Hydrogenispora ethanolica: one gene and its partner. The protein of the gene in region 1 binds, or shares a complex with, the protein of each later gene. Links are inferred from orthologs where the notes say so. Each region holds a gene or a part of one and is shown on either strand. Other genes may lie near its edges.

Region 1 (3,234 bases):
GGCCGAAGCGCCGGGCAAAGCTTATAATCCTTTATTTATATACGGCGGAGTCGGTTTGGGTAAAACGCACCTGATGCAAGCCATCGGCCAATTTGTCTTGAAAAATCACGCCAATTACCGGGTCGTCTATGTCTCATCCGAAAAATTCACCAATGAGCTGATCAATGCCATTCGTTTCAACCGGACGCCGCAGTTCCGCGATACTTACCGGAACGTGGAAGTCCTGATGATTGACGATATCCAGTTTTTCGTCGGCAAAGAAAGTACTCAGGAAGAGTTTTTCCATACCTTTAATACCTTATACGAATCGGGCAAACAGATCGTGATCTCCAGCGACCGGCCTCCCAAAGAAATTCCGACCCTGGAAGATCGGCTCCGTTCCCGGTTTGAATGGGGCCTGATCACCGATATTCAAGCCCCGGACCTCGAAACGCGGATCGCGATTCTGCGCAAGAAGGCCGGCTTGGAGGGGTGGAATCTTCCCAATGAAGTGATTGTCAATATTGCCGATCAAGTCAATTCGAACATCAGGGAACTGGAAGGCGCTCTCATCCGGATTATCGCTTATGCCTCATTTCATAATAAGCAGATCTCGCTGGATATGGCCAATGAAGTCTTGAAAGATGTCAACTCCTCCAAATCCAAGCGGGTCACAATCCCGCTGATCCAGCAAGCAGTGGCCGAATTCTTTAATATCGGGATCGAGGAACTTAAAGCGCAACGACGCTCCAAGAATGTTACCTTTCCCCGTCAAATCGCCATGTACTTGGTGCGCGAATTGACCGATTACTCGCTGCCCAAAATCGGCCAGGAATTCGGGGGCCGGGACCATACCACGGTCATCCACGCCTACGAAAAAATTCAGGATCTCATGAAGAATGACATGGAAGTGGACCGGATCATTAAAAACTTAATCCACAAACTCGGTCAATAAGTGGGGATTATCTCTGAATAATTTGTGATTAAAAGTTATCCACAGCTGTTGAAAAAAGTGGATCATGGGAATGATGTGCATAATTTTTTTTTCATCCACAACGCCCCCGCTCGATGAAAATGCCGCCTTTTAAGGAATGGATGGTTTTATCCACATATCAACAGCGCCTAAGACTACTACGAATTATCTTTATAATTTTAAAAAATAAAAAACAGTTGTAATAGGAGGAGTTCATAATGAATATCACCTGCCAACAAGAGGAACTGGCCCGTTTTTTACAGATAACCGCCCGTGCGCTGGCCACGAAATCAACCTTGCCGATATTGACCGGAGTACTCCTGGAGACGAAAGAAGATCACCTGCGCTGTGTCGCTACGGATTTAGAAATTGCCATCGAAGTAAGGGTACCCAATATTCAAATCATGAAACCGGGAATCCTGGTATTGCCGGGGAGGACATTCGTGGAGATCGTGAGACACCTGCCGGCGGTACCGGTCTCGATCGAGTTGGATGAGAATTCGAAGATGGTCAATATCCGCAGCAAACACTCCACTTATCAACTTCCCACCCTGCCGATGGAAGAATTCCCTGCTTTTCCGGAGAGCAAAAACGAACAGTCTTTCAGCGTCAGTGGGGAAAAAATCCGTGAAGCGATTAAACAAACCATTTTTGCCACCCTGGCCGAGGATCCAAGGCCTTTTCTATCGAGCATCCTCTGGGAAGTGACTCCGGGGAACCTGCGTTTCGTGGCTACCGACGTCAATCGGCTGGCATTGAAGGACACTCCGGTGCAATCCGACTTTCAAAAAACAGCATTGGTGCCGGTCCGGGCATTGCGGGAGATCGCCAATATCTTCGGCAACAGCAACGAGGAATTGTTGAACGTTTTCCTGGACGACAAATTCATCTTCATGAAAGGACTGGGGATAACTTTCTCCTCGCGACTGGTGGAAGCGCAATTCCCCCGCTATGAGCAGGTCATTCCGAAAGAATTTAACCGGACCGTGAAAGTGCAGCGTTCCGAGATTATCGAGGCGCTTGAGAGAACGGCTTTGGTTAGCTACTCCGTCAAATTAAGTATCAAGGATCAACAATTGCAGATCACGGCCAAGGAACCGGATAAAGGCCGCTCCTATGAGGAACTTCATATCGAATTTGAGGGACCGGAAATTGATATCGGATTCAATGCCAAGTTTCTATTGGATTTCTTGAAAACGGTCGATTCCGATCAAGTCAGCTTACAATTGATTCAAGAGCTCAAACCGGTACTGATGCAAGGCGTAAACGATGGGGCTTATCAGTACATCGTAATGCCATTGAAACTCTCGGTATAAGCCAGCTTAGTCTGGCTTTTCAATTCTTTTAACAAGTTGTCTTCGGATAGAAATTTTAAAAAAGGGAAAGATCTTCCTGTATAACTTATGAATCGATGGTTTATGAAAAGACGCTGCGAGAAATATTTTTACAAAGAATTAACAAGCAATCGGCTGGATTGGCGCGCAACGGAGGTGTTTTTGTGGCTGAACAGCAAGTGGGCATTAATAGCGACTTCATCACCTTGGGGCAATTCTTAAAATGGGCTTCCATCGCCGATTCGGGTTTGGAAGCAAAATTTTTAGTAGCGGAAGGAAAGATTTCAGTAAACGCAGAAATAGAAAAAAGGCGGGGCCGTAAGTTGGTCCCGGGCGATCGAGTGACAGTCGCCGGTCAAACCTATCAGATTACGTTGAATAACCATTGAGGCTTTGAATGCCGTTACAAGAGTTAACCCTGAAAAATTTCCGCAATTATGAATCTCTGACTTTAGAGTTTTCACCGCGGGTCAATATTTTTTTCGGCCGAAATGCTCAAGGAAAAACGAATATTCTAGAGGCGATCGCCCTTCTTTGCCTGGGGAGGTCGTTTCGCACCCGCAAAGATGAGGAGTTCATCCGCTGGCAACAGGAGAGTTGCTATCTGAAAGGCTCCTTTCAACAACAGTCATATTCCAATGTCATCGAGATGGGCATCGGATCCCAGGAAAAGAGGATCAAGCTGGATGGACAGGTCGTCAAGAACCAGGAGCTGTTCGGCAGGGTGCCAGTGGTTCTCTTCGGACCGGATGATTTACAGATTGCCAAAGGCGGACCCCAGCACCGGCGAGATTTTTTAGATTTCTATCTGGCGCAGATTGAACCGAATTATCGCTGGATTTATTATCATTATCACCGCGTTTTGCAACAGCGTAACCGGCTGTTTAAGGTCGGAATCCGCAGCGGCGACGAGCTGGAGATCTGGGATGAACAACTGATCGAAAAGGG
Region 2 (3,296 bases), on another replicon or contig:
GCGGGCGCCAACCTGATCAATGACTATTTTGACGCCGCGGGGAGCGATCCGCTCAATCAGAATTCGAGCCCCTTTAACGGGGGCAGCCGGTTGATCCAGCGGAAAATACTGGCGCGGCAGACTTATTTCAAGGCCGCGGTGCTCGCCTTCGGGATCGCGCTGCTCACCTCGGCCCTGGCGGCCGTGGCCTATCGCAATCTGCTCATCTTCGGCCTGGGATTGGCCGGGGCCGCCATCGGCTGGACCTATAGCGCCGTGCCGTTCCGCGGCATGAGCCGGGGCTGGGGGGAGCTGACGTTGGGAATCGGCTACGGACCGCTGGCGGTCCTGGGGAGCTACCTGCTGCAGACCAACCAGTTCGCCTGGAAACCGGTGCTGGCCGGGGTGCCGGTCGGCTTTTTGATCATGGGGGTGCTGATCCTCAACGAACTGCCGGACGTGGCGGCCGACCGGGCGGCCGGCAAGCGGAACCTGGTGGTCCGGGCCGGCGGCAGCCGCGCCGGACTCTGGGTCTATTTGACCGTGATTACCCTGGTTTATCTGGCGATTTCCATCGGAGTCTTTGCCGGGGTGTTTCCGCCGGGCATTCTGATCTCGTATTTCTCCATTCCCCTGGCGGTGTGGATCGTCTTGAAGACCTGGAGCTGCCGGAGCCGGATCCCGGAGCTGATCCCGGCCATGGCCGGCAATGTGGGCCTGACCATTCTGATCGGCCTCTTGCTCAGCCTGGGCTTTTGGGGGCATTAGCCCGGGCCGGATGAGGAGGGAGTGACGCTGGAAGCTGTGGCGAAGGACGCGACAGCTTTTTCGCTGTGGCCGGCGGGCGGGGACGGTTAATTTTTCGAAAAGCAAAGGAGTTTAGGGCGGGATTAGCGAAATAGAAGGGTACGAAACGCGGAGGACGAGTCATGGAATATCAAACCCTCTACCGGCGCTGGCGGCCCGGAACCTTTGAAGACGTCGTCGGCCAGCAGCACGTGGTAACCACGCTGTATCACGCCATTGAGAAGGGGCGGGTAGCCCACGCCTATCTCTTCACCGGGCCGCGCGGCACCGGCAAGACCAGTATCGCCAAGATCTTCGCCAAGGCTTTAAACTGCCTGGAGCCCCAGGGCGCCGAGGCTTGCGACCATTGCGCCAATTGCAGCCGGATCAGCGAGGGCACGTTTCTGGATGTGATCGAAATTGACGCCGCCTCCAACCGGGGCATCGACGAAATCCGCGATCTGCGGGAGAAGGTCCGTTTCGCGCCGGCCGAAGGCAAATATAAGATATATATTATCGACGAAGTTCATATGTTGACTACCGAAGCCTTCAACGCGCTGTTGAAGACGCTTGAGGAACCGCCCCAGTTCGTGGTGTTCATCCTGGCGACCACCGAGATTCATAAGATTCCGGTCACGATTCTCTCCCGCTGCCAGCGGTTCGATTTCAAACGGTTCACGGTCGCCGAGATCAAGGGGCGGTTGAGCCGGATCCTCACCGCCGAGGGCGTCACCGAATGGTCGGACCGGGGCCTGGAGCTCATCGCCGAGCATGCCGAAGGCGGGATGCGCGACGCGCTGGGCCTGTTGGAACAGGTCTTGGCCCACGGCCAGGGCCGGCTGGCGGAGGAGACGGTCCGGGCCATTCTGGGATTGACCAGCGAAGAAGCAGTCGCGGCGCTCGCCGCCGCCATCAGCAGCCACAATACCGGCGGCGCCCTGGCGGTGTTGAGCCGGGTCAATCAGGAAGGCAAGGATATCTATCAGTTCGGCCGCAGTTTGGTGGGGCATTTTCGCGATTTGCTGCTGGCCGAGGTCAGCGGGGCCGGGGACGGCTCGGGTTCTGCCGCGGATTTGCTGCGGGCCATCGAAGTGCTGGCCGACGCCACCTATGAGGTGAAACGGAGTCAGCAGAGCTCCTTGCCGTTGGAGTTGGCCCTGATCAAGCTGACCGCCCCCGGGCTGGACTATGCCGGCCTCGAACAGCGCTTGGCCCGCTTGGAACGGCTATTGGACGGCCAGGCCGTCCCGTTGGCCGCTGCGCCTCAACCGCCCGCCCTCGCTCCGGCCATATCCGGCCCGAAAGAAGCGTCCGTTTCATCGCAACCGGAGCTCCACCGGCCGCAGTCGCCGGTTCCGGCCCCGGAGTCGACTCCGCCGCAAACGGCGCCGCCGGCGACGGCCGGCAGCGGCGCCAAGTTCGACTGGAACGAGTTTTTGGAGGCGGTCAAAAAGAAAAAAAGGACTTTGGCGGCTTTAATTCAAGAAGGAAAACCGCTACAATGGGATGAGGAACAATTAATCGTCGGTTTGCCGCCCAATTTAAAATTTCACCTGGAGAATCTGAGTTTGGCTCAGAACCGGGAATTACTGGAGAGTATCTTGCACGAGGTGACCGGGAAGCAGGTGCGGATCAGCTGCGTGCCGGCCACTGAAGGAACGCCGGAAGCGAAGGCCGGCCGGTCCGCCCCCGCCGCCCCGGCCGCACCGTCAGTCCCTGAACCGCTCGCCAAGGCGATGGCGATCTTCGGCGGAGAAGTCAAACCGATTACCAGTCCAAAGGAGGAGAAAGAATGATGCCGAATATGCAACAAGCGATGAAACAGATTCAAAAGATGCAGGCGGAGATGGCCCGCGTCCAGCAGGAGCTGGAATCCAAGACCGTGACCGCCACCGCCGGCGGCGGCGTGGTGACCGTGGAAGTCTCCGGCAAGCTGGAACTGAAAAAGATCGAGATCAATCCGGAAGTGGTGACGAGCGACGATCTGGAGATGCTGCAGGATCTGATCACCGCCGCGGTCAACGAAGGAATCAAGAAAGCCCAGGAGATGGCGGCCAACGATATGGCCAAGGTGACGGGCAACCTCAATATCCCCGGCCTGCCGGGACTCTTCTAACATGCTGTATCCCCAACCCATGACCCGGCTCATCCATGAACTGTCCAAACTTCCGGGAGTCGGGCCCCGTACCGCTCAACGACTGGCTTTTCATGTGTTGACCCTCTCCGACGAGGAGGTGGGGAAGCTGGCGGAAGCACTGTTGGAAGCCAAACACAAGATCGGGTTTTGCACGATCTGCGGCCAATTGACCGAGACTTCCCCCTGCGCCACCTGCCGGGATCCGGGACGGGATCAGACCCTGCTCTGCGTGGTGGAGGAACCCAAAGACGTCATCGCCATGGAGAAGACCCGCATCTTCAAAGGGCTGTATCATGTCTTGGGCGGAGCCATTTCGCCGCTGGAGGGGATCGGCCCCGAGGAACTGCGCCTCAAAGAGCTGCTGGACCGGTTGCGCACCGGCAGCTTTGAAGAG

What was found.
Region 2: the proteins of dnaN (region 1) and dnaX are in contact, whole or in part, in a cryo-EM structure (PDB 8GIZ), measured with the Escherichia coli proteins. The link is inferred for Hydrogenispora ethanolica from one-to-one orthologs.

The regions. Positions count from the first base shown.
Region 1 is NZ_SLUN01000002.1:96,621-99,854, forward strand. What follows is about bases 308-3,219. They hold dnaN (DNA polymerase III subunit beta), read left to right. Parts: upstream 308-1,170; coding sequence 1,171-2,268; downstream 2,269-3,219. Other genes in these bases: dnaA (chromosomal replication initiator protein DnaA), read left to right, coding at 308-934; EDC14_RS02045 (RNA-binding S4 domain-containing protein), read left to right, coding at 2,451-2,675; recF (DNA replication/repair protein RecF), read left to right, coding at 2,684-3,219. In the rest of the region: more of dnaA, read left to right, coding at 1-307; more of recF, read left to right, coding at 3,220-3,234. UniProt on the Escherichia coli protein: Confers DNA tethering and processivity to DNA polymerases and other proteins. Acts as a clamp, forming a ring around DNA (a reaction catalyzed by the clamp-loading complex) which diffuses in an ATP-independent manner freely and bidirectionally along dsDNA.
Region 2 is NZ_SLUN01000057.1:3,111-6,406, forward strand. The notes cover bases 261-3,234. They hold dnaX (DNA polymerase III subunit gamma/tau), read left to right. Parts: upstream 261-908; coding sequence 909-2,561; downstream 2,562-3,234. Other genes in these bases: EDC14_RS25240 (prenyltransferase), read left to right, coding at 261-747; EDC14_RS25250 (YbaB/EbfC family nucleoid-associated protein), read left to right, coding at 2,558-2,881; recR (recombination mediator RecR), read left to right, coding at 2,883-3,234. Also shown: more of EDC14_RS25240, read left to right, coding at 1-260; more of recR, read left to right, coding at 3,235-3,296. UniProt on the Escherichia coli protein: Part of the beta sliding clamp loading complex, which hydrolyzes ATP to load the beta clamp onto primed DNA to form the DNA replication pre-initiation complex.